DNA from 3 places in the Cryobacterium sp. Y62 genome. Region 2 is predicted to be linked to each of the others. Evidence: predicted binding sites of a transcription regulator. Region 2 holds the regulator's gene; each other region holds the start of a gene.
What was found. Region 2 encodes HrcA, which represses chaperone genes, less so after heat shock. Its sites were predicted from a motif close to TTNGCACTCGNNNNNNNCGAGTGCNAA; they were not measured.
Positions count from the first base shown of each region.

Region 1: a site for HrcA is predicted at 1,248-1,274, ahead of groES (co-chaperone GroES). Genes of this name have one in related genera too.
Region 3: a site for HrcA is predicted at 1,152-1,178, ahead of groL (chaperonin GroEL). Genes of this name have one in related genera too.

Region 1 is NZ_PJJK01000114.1:72,629-75,902, reverse strand. Features, by position in the region: gene rarD (EamA family transporter RarD) at 1-791, opposite strand, end outside; gene groES (co-chaperone GroES) at 880-1,176, opposite strand; gene CXY71_RS13930 (class I SAM-dependent methyltransferase) at 1,301-2,506, shown strand; gene CXY71_RS13925 (hypothetical protein) at 2,515-2,910, opposite strand; gene CXY71_RS13920 (DUF4190 domain-containing protein) at 2,963-3,274, opposite strand, start outside.
Region 2 is NZ_PJJK01000120.1:133,475-136,748, forward strand. Features, by position in the region: gene hemW (radical SAM family heme chaperone HemW) at 1-216, shown strand, start outside; gene CXY71_RS19000 (DUF4870 domain-containing protein) at 248-655, opposite strand; gene CXY71_RS22240 (DUF4870 domain-containing protein) at 813-905, opposite strand; gene CXY71_RS19005 (DUF4870 domain-containing protein) at 906-1,286, opposite strand; gene hrcA (heat-inducible transcriptional repressor HrcA) at 1,525-2,544, shown strand; gene dnaJ (molecular chaperone DnaJ) at 2,596-3,274, shown strand, end outside.
Region 3 is NZ_PJJK01000107.1:58,927-62,200, forward strand. Features, by position in the region: gene CXY71_RS10500 (DUF3048 domain-containing protein) at 32-1,081, shown strand; gene groL (chaperonin GroEL) at 1,222-2,850, shown strand; gene CXY71_RS10510 (GMC family oxidoreductase) at 3,044-3,274, opposite strand, start outside.

The DNA.
Region 1 (3,274 bases), on a different contig from region 2:
ATGACCGGCGCGACGAATTGAATGAGCCCGAGCACCGTCAGCGGCAAGCGCCGGGCGGCTGCGGCGAAGAGCAGCAGGGGAACAGCGGTGATGACCCCGGCCGCGAGCAGTCCCACCGTGTGCCAAGGTGACACGGTTCCAAAGGTGAGGCCGGACATGCTGGAGACGACCAGAAGCTGGATGATGGCGACCGGGGCCAGCCAGGCCGTTTCGAGGGTGAGGCCGGTGACGGCATCGACGTTGGGGCCGACCCGCTTCTTGATCAGCCCGTAGAACCCGAAGGAGAACGCGAGAATGAGCGAGATCCAAGGCAGTGAGCCGTAGCCGACCGCGAGCACGATCACGGCGAGAAAACTGATGCCGATGGCCACCCATTGCAAGCGGCGCAACCGTTCGCGCAGCACGAAGACGCCCAGCAGCACGGTGACGATCGGGTTGATGAAGTAACCAAGGGCCGCTTCAACGACGTGCCCAGTGGTCGCGGCGATCACGTAGGTCTGCCAGTTGATGAAGATGAACGCACCGGCCAGGCCCATGGTCCAGACCAGGCGCGGCTGCCGCAGGGCATGCCCGAGTACGGTCCAGGTTCGGGTGACGGTAATGATCAGGGCGCAGAAAACGAGAGAAAACAGAACTCGCCAGGCTACGATTTCGAAGGCGCCGGAGGGGATAAGCAGCAGAAAATAGAGGGGCAGCAGGCCCCAGAGGCCGTATGCGAGGCCGCCGAAGATGAGACCGGTGCGGTGGGTCGCGCGAGCCGTCGAGTCGGCCCGTGCAGCGGCATCCTTCATAAATATTCTCCCTGGAGGCACAAAAACTCCCGAATGGCGAAGCCATCCGGGAGTTTCAGTCTAAAACCTAGGTAGTGAAGAAACCTACTTAGCGAACGACCACAGCGAGCACGTCGCGAGCGGAGAGAACCAGAAGGTCATCGCCACCGAACTTGACCTCGGTTCCGCCGTACTTGGAGTAGATGACCTTGTCGCCGACGGCGATGTCGAGGGGAACGCGGTTGCCGTTGTCGTCAATGCGGCCGGGGCCGACTGCAACAACTTCGCCCTCCTGGGGCTTTTCCTTTGCGGTGTCAGGAATGACCAGACCTGATGCGGTGGTCTGCTCTGCGTCGACCTGCTTGATGACGATGCGATCCTCGAGCGGCTTGATGGAGACCGACACGGTTGACCTCTTTCTAAGACTTGGGTTAGCAGACTCACAGCGAGAGTGCCAAGTGAAGTTTAGAGGGGATGCTGGCACTCGCGCAACGTGAGTGCCAGATCAGGCCGTTTGATACCGTTGCAGAATGGATCGAACCGAGCTCGTTGAGCTGCTTTCCCCCGCGAGTTTACGGCTGCTGGATTCCCTGTCGCCCTACGATGCAAACGGTGATGTGTTGAAGCTCGTGAGCGAGCTGCGCAAGGCCGGGCATGCCCCCGGGCTCGTGTCGGCCGTGTTGAGCCAGTCGCGACTGCGGGCGAAGGCCGTAACCAAGTTCGGAGAATTTGCCGAGCGGATGCTGTTCACCGAGGCCGGTCTTGAGCAGGCGACCCGGTTACGGGTCGCAGCACTGCACGCCGGGCGATTCGCCGGACTGTCGGCAGCGCTCGGCCGCGCACCGAGGGTCGCGGACCTCGGCTGTGGCATCGGCGGCGACGCGATGGCCCTCGCCGCGATGGACCTGCCGGTCGTGGCCGTCGACGCCGACGAGGTCACGGCGACGGTCGCGAGCTTCAACCTGGCACCGTTCCCCAATGCTTCCGCGTTACAGGCCGATGCGGAGAACGTTGACCTGGCCGATTTCGACGCGGTCTGGCTCGACCCGGCCCGGCGCACGAGCGGGCACAGCAACACCAAGCGGCTGACCCGTTCCGAGGACTACTCCCCCTCGCTCGACTTCGCCTACCTGCTGGCGACGACGAAACCGCTCGGTATGAAGCTCGGTCCCGGCCATGATCGCGACCAGATTCCGGTCGATGCGGAGGCCCAGTGGGTGTCGGTGGACGGCCAGCTGGTGGAGATGGGACTGTGGTTCGGCGCTCTCGCGCGCCCGGGCATCCGTCGTTCGGCGCTGCTTTTGACCCGGGATGGCGTACAGGAACTGACCGCTGGCGCCGACAGTGAAGACGTACCGGTGGGCGAGCTCGGCCACTACGTCTACGAACCCGACGGCGCGGTCATTCGGGCGCGACTGATCGGCGACCTGGCCCGCTCGATGGAGGCCAGCATGCTGAGCGAGGGAATCGCCTACCTGACCAGCGACCTTTTGGTGCCGACGCCGTTCGCGAGCGCCTTTCGGGTGCTCGAGACGCTGTCGTTCGACGAGAAGAAGCTGCGACTGGCACTGCTTGAGCGGCGCATCGGAACGCTCGAGATCAAGAAGCGCGGTGTCGACGTTGATCCCGCGACGCTGCGCACTCGGTTGAAGCTCAAGGGGCCGGAAGTCGCGACGCTGATCTTGACCCGGGTGGCCGGGCATCGCGTCGCGCTGCTCGTGGAGCGTGTGCGCTAGCGATTGGGCTATAGCAGGGGCAGTACCGTGTGGCTAATGTAGACGAGCCAGCCGACCGCGAGCAGAACCCCGACAATGCCGCTCGCGAGGCCGCTGCCCCAGAGGGCTCGCGCCCGATGCTCGGTAGTGCGCGCGATCAGGGCGAGAACAAGCGCGATGAGCGCGATCGGCAGGCCGAGCACGCCGAGCACGCCGAGCGCGAGCCCGACGAGACCGCAGACGACGGAGGCGACGGAGAGGCGGCGACGGCCAGTGATGCGCGCCACCTCTGCTTCGGTGTAGGTGTACGGCACGAACTCGGTGGGGGCAGTGACGGTCGATTCCCAGCTGAGCTGGCTACCCGGGGGCGCGGGGGCACGGGTGTAGTCCCGATGCGTGTCGGAATCCTGGTGCGGTGTACTCATTGCTGTCCTCGTGCTGCGAACCGGCCAGCGACCGTTTCGCGGGGTGAGTCTGTTAGGGCTGGCTCACACCGACGTTGGCGGCAGCGATGAGCAGTGCGATCGAGCCGATGAGGATGAAGATCCCCACGACGAAGCCGAGGTAGCCGACAATCAGACCACCGAGGGCGAGGCCGTGGCCCTTTTCGCCGGTCTTCTTAATCTGGCTCAGGGCGATGTGGCCAGTGATGATGCCCACGATCGAGATCGCGAGGATCGACGTAACGAGGGAGATAATCGACAGAACGTTGTACTTGTCCTGCGGGTTCTGCTGACCGTAGGGATTCTGGCCGTAAGCGGGAGCCTGGCCGTAGGCGGGAGCTTGGCC
Region 2 (3,274 bases):
GACGCGCTCACCCGCGAACTCGAGCGCATCCTCTTGCAGAGCCGCATCCGCACCGGCATCCCGGTCGCGTCGTTATCTGCGGCCGGACGCCGCGAGGTCGCCGGCCTGATCGCCGATGAGCTTGTCAACGCCAAGGCAGCCCTCGCCGGGACCATTGAACTGACCCTGCGCGGACGACTGTTGGCCGACGCTGTGGTGCGTCGGCTGAGCGACTAGGACTGAGCTGAAGAGGCTGAGCTGAAGAAGTTCAGCTAAAGAACCTGATGGTCAGCGGGTAGGAATACCCCTGGCCGCGGTTGGCCGCAAGTGCGGCGAGGATCGAGAAGATGATGCCGAGCACCCAGGCCACAGGCACAATCAGGTAACCGATGAGGATCGCCGTTAACGCGGTCCCGACCACGTAGGCGATCGTCAGGGTGATCTGAAAGTTCAGAGCCGTCGCGCTGTGCGCCCGAATAAACGGCCCTCGATCGCGCAGCACGAGATAGCCGATGAGTGCGGGAACAAAGACAAAAAGGATGCCACCGACGTGAATCAGGGTCGCCCACATCTTCTCGTCGGTAGGGCTCATGGGCGAGGGCGGAACACTCTGCGCATAGGGGTTGTGCGGCGGGGTTGATTCATATGGGTTTGAGCGCGAATCGTTCTCAGACATGTGGTCTCCCGTTCCAGCGTGGTCGATTTGGTCGCGATGAACTGGCATTGGGTTGGCCACAGCATCCAGTGCAGAAGCACTGTCTGGGTTCGGACAACGTACAAGCCAGCCTTCTTTAGACTAACCGTCCGAGATGCGTATTGTCCCGGTCTGCTCGCTACTTGATCAGGCGAATCGCGAACGGATATTGGTAGTTCTGGCCGTCCTTGGCCTTCAGAAACAACATGATCGAAAAGATGGCTCCAGCCATTCAGAGCAGCCAGGTCAGTCCGATGAGCAGGCCGCCGATTCCGAAGGTGACGATCGCAAGGATGAACGAGACGATATTAATCGCGACGTATCCAATCACGAGGGTGATCTGAAAGTTGAGCGTCTCCTTCGCCTCGGTATTGGTGAAACGGCCGCGGTCCTTGAAGACCAGCCAAATGATCAGCGACGGCAGAAAGCTCAGGATGCCGCCGAGGTGCGCCAACGAGGCCCATTGCCGGTCGTCGACTTCCGAGAGTGGGGCCGCGGCTGCCGGGGTGCCGAACGGACTGCCCGTGCCGGGCTGCTGGCCATACGGCGGCTGCCCAACATTGGGGTCACGGTAGTTGGAATCGCCGGGAGGTTGTGCCTGTGGATCGCTCATGATTGTCCCTTTCGTTGAACGCCGGGGGCGCTGGTATCAGGAATTAAACGCTCGGTTCGCGATACTGGCAATGGGTGCGCTCAGCCGGAACACGGCCGGTCGCGATAGTATTAGCAGTCAGTGAATGCGAGTGCCAACGACGTGCGGGCAAACCTGCGTTCCGGCGCGCTCACCGGTGCGACGACCCGGAGCATCCGCTCAATTGACGCTGGACCGGAAAAAGAGGAAGGCGGGCGAAATGGTTTCCGACCGTGGGCTCGATGTGTTGCGCGTCATCGTGCAGGACTACGTCGCCTCCCGCGAACCCGTCGGCTCCAAATCCATCGTTGACCGGCATTCTTTCGGCGTCTCCGCCGCGACCATTCGCAACGACATGGCCCTGCTCGAAGAAGAAGAGTTGATTGCGGCGCCACACACCTCGTCGGGGCGCATCCCGACCGACAAGGGTTACCGGGTCTTCGTCGACCACCTCGCCGACCTGCGCCCGCTGACCCCGGCCCAGCGTCAGGCCATTGAAACCTTTTTGGGTCACTCCGCCGACCTCGACGAGGTGCTCGTGCGGAGCGTGCGTCTGCTCTCGCAACTCACCCACCAAGTCGCGCTCGTGCAATACCCCTCGCTGTCCCGCGCGAAGGTTCGGCACCTCGATTTCGTGCCGCTGACCGAGACGCGCATTCTGTCGGTGCTGATCACCGATTCCGGCGGGGTCGAGCAGCGGGTCATCGACCTGCCGCGGGCACTTGACGAGCAGACGCTCGGCGAATTGCGCGTCCGACTCAACGTCACGGTCGTTGGACTCGGCATGGCCGAGGCGAGCGCCGCACTCGCCGCGAATGTCTGGCCGGGATCGTCAGCGCTGCAGCCGATCGTCGACCTGCTCACGCGCACCGTCGCCGACCAGGTCGGAGCCAACCGTCAGGAGAAGCTCGTCATGGCCGGGGCTGCAAACCTGGTGCGCACCGAAGACGACTTCTCCGGCAGCATCTATCCGGTGCTCGAAGCCATCGAAGAACAGGTCGTGCTGCTGCGCCTGTTCGGCGAGATGGAGACCGACCAGCACGGCGTTTCGGTGAGTATCGGCCGCGAGAATGCCGCCTTCGGCCTGCCGGAAGCGAGCGTGCTGACCAGCGGGTACACCGCCAACGGCAATTTGGCCCGGCTCGGTGTGCTCGGGCCGACCCGCATGGACTATTCCAACAATATGGCGGCCGTGCGCGCCGTCGCCCGGTATCTCTCGCGCCTGCTCGACGAGACCTAAGCTCTGTGCCATTTCGAACAACCATCATCAGAAAATCAAGGAGAGCCACCTTTGGCTGACCATTACGAAGCGCTTGGCGTTGACCGCGACGCGACCACCGACCAAATCAAAAAGGCCTACCGGCGCCTCGCCCGCGAACTGCACCCCGACGTGAACCCCGGCGCCGAAGCATCCGAACGGTTCAAGAGCATCACGCACGCCTACGACGTGCTGAGCGACGCCAAGCAACGCCAGAAGTACGACCAGGGCGGCGGCCAGAACGGCGGCTTCGACGGGCAGAACTTCGGTAACTTCGGCGACATCTTCGAGACCTTCTTCGGGGGTGGCGGCAGCAGCAGCCGTGGCCCGCGCTCGCGCCGCGAACGCGGCCAGGACGCCCTCATTCGAGTCGACCTCGACCTCGATGAGGTCATCTTCGGCACGCACCGCGACCTTGAGGTAGACACCGCGATCGTCTGTGAGACCTGCAAGGGCTCCTGTAGTGCCCCGGGAACGTCCCCGATCACCTGCGACATCTGCCACGGCACCGGCAGCATCCAGCGCGCCGTACGCTCCCTGCTAGGCAACGTGATGACCTCGAGCCCGTGCGGTTCCTGCCGCGGCTATGGCACTATCATCGCCACGCCGTGCATAACCTGCTCCGGTCAGGGCCGCGTTCGCGCCCGCCGCACCGTTCCGGTCGACATCCCGGCCGGCGTTGACACCGGCTTGCGCCTGCAGATGCCCGGCA
Region 3 (3,274 bases), on a different contig from region 2:
CAACGGGCGGCGTTAGTGTTTACCGGTGACTATGAAAAATACGGCCCGTACCGCTCGACCGCTTCAGGCCGCGGGGCTGCTCGCCCTCGTATTACCGGCACTGCTCCTGAGCGCGTGCACCGGCAGTACCCCGACCCCCTCCTCGGCACCGACCAGCACGGCTTGGACCTCTGACTATGTCGCCCCGGCGGCGACCGAGATCGCACCGCTGACCGGGCAGAGCGTCGAAGGCGGCTCGTTGGCCCACCCGTCACTGGCAGCCAAGATTGACAACCACGTTGCGGCCCGGCCGCAGGTTGCCATCGACCGCACCGACCTCGTGTTCGAAGAACTGGTCGAGGGCGGCATCACCCGCTATGTCGCGGTCTGGCAGTCGAGTATTCCCGATCAGCTCGGCCCGGTGCGGTCGATCCGGCCGATGGACCCTGACATTATTGCGCCGTTCGGCGGTCTGGTCGCCTATTCCGGTGGCCAGCAGCGATTCGTCGACGCGATGAACGTGACTGGCCAGATCAGTGCCATCTTCGACTATGACACGACCGGCTTGTTCTCGCGGTCTTCCGCTACGTCGGCCCCGCACAACGTGATCCTCGCCGCGTCGGAATTCGTCAACCGCAATGCCTCCGTCACCCCGCCCGCCCAGCAGTACGCCTACGCAGCCACCCTCGCCGCGGCATCCGCTTCTACGGACGGCACGCCGATTTCGGTGATCAACACCCAGTTCTCCAACTCCAGCGCCCGCAGCTGGACCTGGAACGCCGAGGCGGCCGCCTACCTGCGCGCTCAGGACGGTGTGCCCGACCTGACCCCCGAGGGTGCCCAACTCAAGGCCACCAACGTGGTCGTGTTGCGGGTCGATGTGACCGTCTCCAACAGTATCCCCAAGACCGAGTTGATCGCCTCCGGTGAAGCGTCGATCTCGTCCGGTGGCAAGACCCTAGCGGCCACCTGGAGCAAGGATGCCCAGACCTCACCGATCCGCTTCATCGACGGCAACGGCGTGACAATTCGGCTGGCACCGGGCAATACCTGGTTCCAGTTGGTGCCCAACGGTACCGGCTCAGCCGATCTCGTTCCCTGACAGCTGCAGACAGCCCGACATCACCCCGGATGCTCGCTTGCACTCTCGACCCCAGAGTGCCAGAATCGATCTAGCACTCTCGTCATCTGAGTGCTAACCCCATCATCGTTTGGAACGTCCGGGAGGGACGAGTTACACATATGGCAAAAATCATTGCATTCAATGAAGAGGCCCGTCGTGGGCTTGAGCGCGGCCTGAACATTCTGGCCGACACCGTCAAGGTCACCCTCGGCCCGCGCGGCCGCAACGTCGTTCTGGAGAAGAAGTGGGGCGCCCCCACGATCACCAACGACGGTGTGTCCATCGCCAAGGAGATCGAACTCGACGACCCGTACGAGAAGATCGGTGCCGAGCTCGTCAAAGAGGTCGCCAAGAAGACGGATGACGTAGCCGGCGACGGAACGACCACCGCCACTGTCCTCGCTCAGGCCCTGGTTCGCGAAGGCCTGCGCAACGTCGCAGCCGGCGCCGATCCGATCAGCCTAAAGCGCGGCATCGAGAAGGCCACGGCAGCTGTCATTGCCGAGCTCATCGCCAGCGCCAAGGAAATCGAAACCAAGGAAGAGATCGCGGCCACGGCTTCCATCTCTGCCGGCGACACCGAAATTGGCGCGATCATTGCCGAGGCCATCGACAAGGTCGGCAAGGAAGGTGTTGTCACCGTTGAGGAGTCGAACACCTTCGGCACCGAACTCGAGCTCACCGAGGGCATGCGCTTCGACAAGGGCTTCCTGTCGGCGTACTTCGTCACCGACCCCGACCGTCAGGAAGCGGTCTTCGAAGACCCCTACATCCTGATCGTCAACTCCAAGGTCTCCAACATCAAGGACCTGCTCCCCATCGTGGACAAGGTCATCCAGACCGGTAAGCAGCTCCTCATCATCGCGGAAGACGTCGACGGCGAGGCCTTGGCCACGCTCGTTGTGAACAAGATCCGTGGCATCTTCAAGTCCGTCGCCGTCAAGGCGCCGGGCTTCGGGGACCGTCGCAAGGCTCAGCTGCAGGACATCGCCATTCTCACCGGTGGACAGGTCATCTCGGAAGAGGTTGGCCTCAAGCTCGAGAACGTCACGCTCGACCTGCTTGGTAACGCCCGCAAGGTCGTCATCACCAAGGACGAGACCACGATCGTTGAGGGTGCCGGCGACGTCGAAGCTATCGCCGGTCGCGTTTCGCAGATCCGCGCCGAGATCGAGAACACCGACAGCGACTACGACCGCGAGAAGCTCCAGGAGCGCCTCGCCAAGCTTGCTGGCGGCGTTGCTGTCATCAAGGCCGGAGCCGCAACGGAGGTTGAGCTCAAGGAGCGCAAGCACCGCATCGAAGATGCAGTGCGCAACGCCAAGGCTGCCGTTGAAGAGGGCATCGTCGCCGGTGGTGGCGTTGCACTCATCCAGGCTGGCAAGACCGCGTTCGAGAGCCAGGCAGTTCTCGCTCTCGTCGGCGACGAGGCAACGGGCGCGAACATCGTGCGCGTCGCCATCGATGCTCCGCTCAAGCAGATCGCTCTCAACGCGGGTATGGAGCCCGGTGTTGTCGCCGATAAGGTGCGCAACCTGCCCGTTGGATGGGGCCTTAATGCCGCCACCGGCGAGTACGTCGACATGATCGCTGCCGGTATCAATGACCCGGTGAAGGTCACCCGCTCCGCGCTGCTCAACGCCGCGTCGATTGCCGGACTGTTCCTCACCACCGAGGCCGTCGTTGCTGACAAGCCCGAGAAGAACTCGGCTCCGGCCGGCGACCCCTCGGGTGGCATGGACTTCTAAGTCCCCGCCAGCTAGCACCACAAAAGAGTGGGCGCCTCCTTGGGGAGGCGCCCACTCTTTTTACGTCGTGCTTTGGTCAGTGGGTGGGCGCGCGTCCTTGGGGAGGCGCGCACTCTTTTTACGTCGTGCTTTGGTCAGTGGGTGGGCGCGCGTCCTTGGGGAGGCGCGCCCACCTTTGTGTCTGTTCCGTGTTTTAGCGGATGCTGCGGGCCGACTTCACCAGGTCGGCACAGCGTTCGCCGATCATCATCGTGGTGATGTTCGGGTTTACGGTAACGAGAACCGGCATGACCGACGCATCGGCGACGCGCAGGCCGGTAACTCCCTTGACCCGCAGCTCGGAGTCGAGCGGCGCGAGCGAATCGTCGACGGCGCCCATCCGCACGGTTCCGGCGGGGTGGTAGACCGTGTTGTGGGTCTTTTC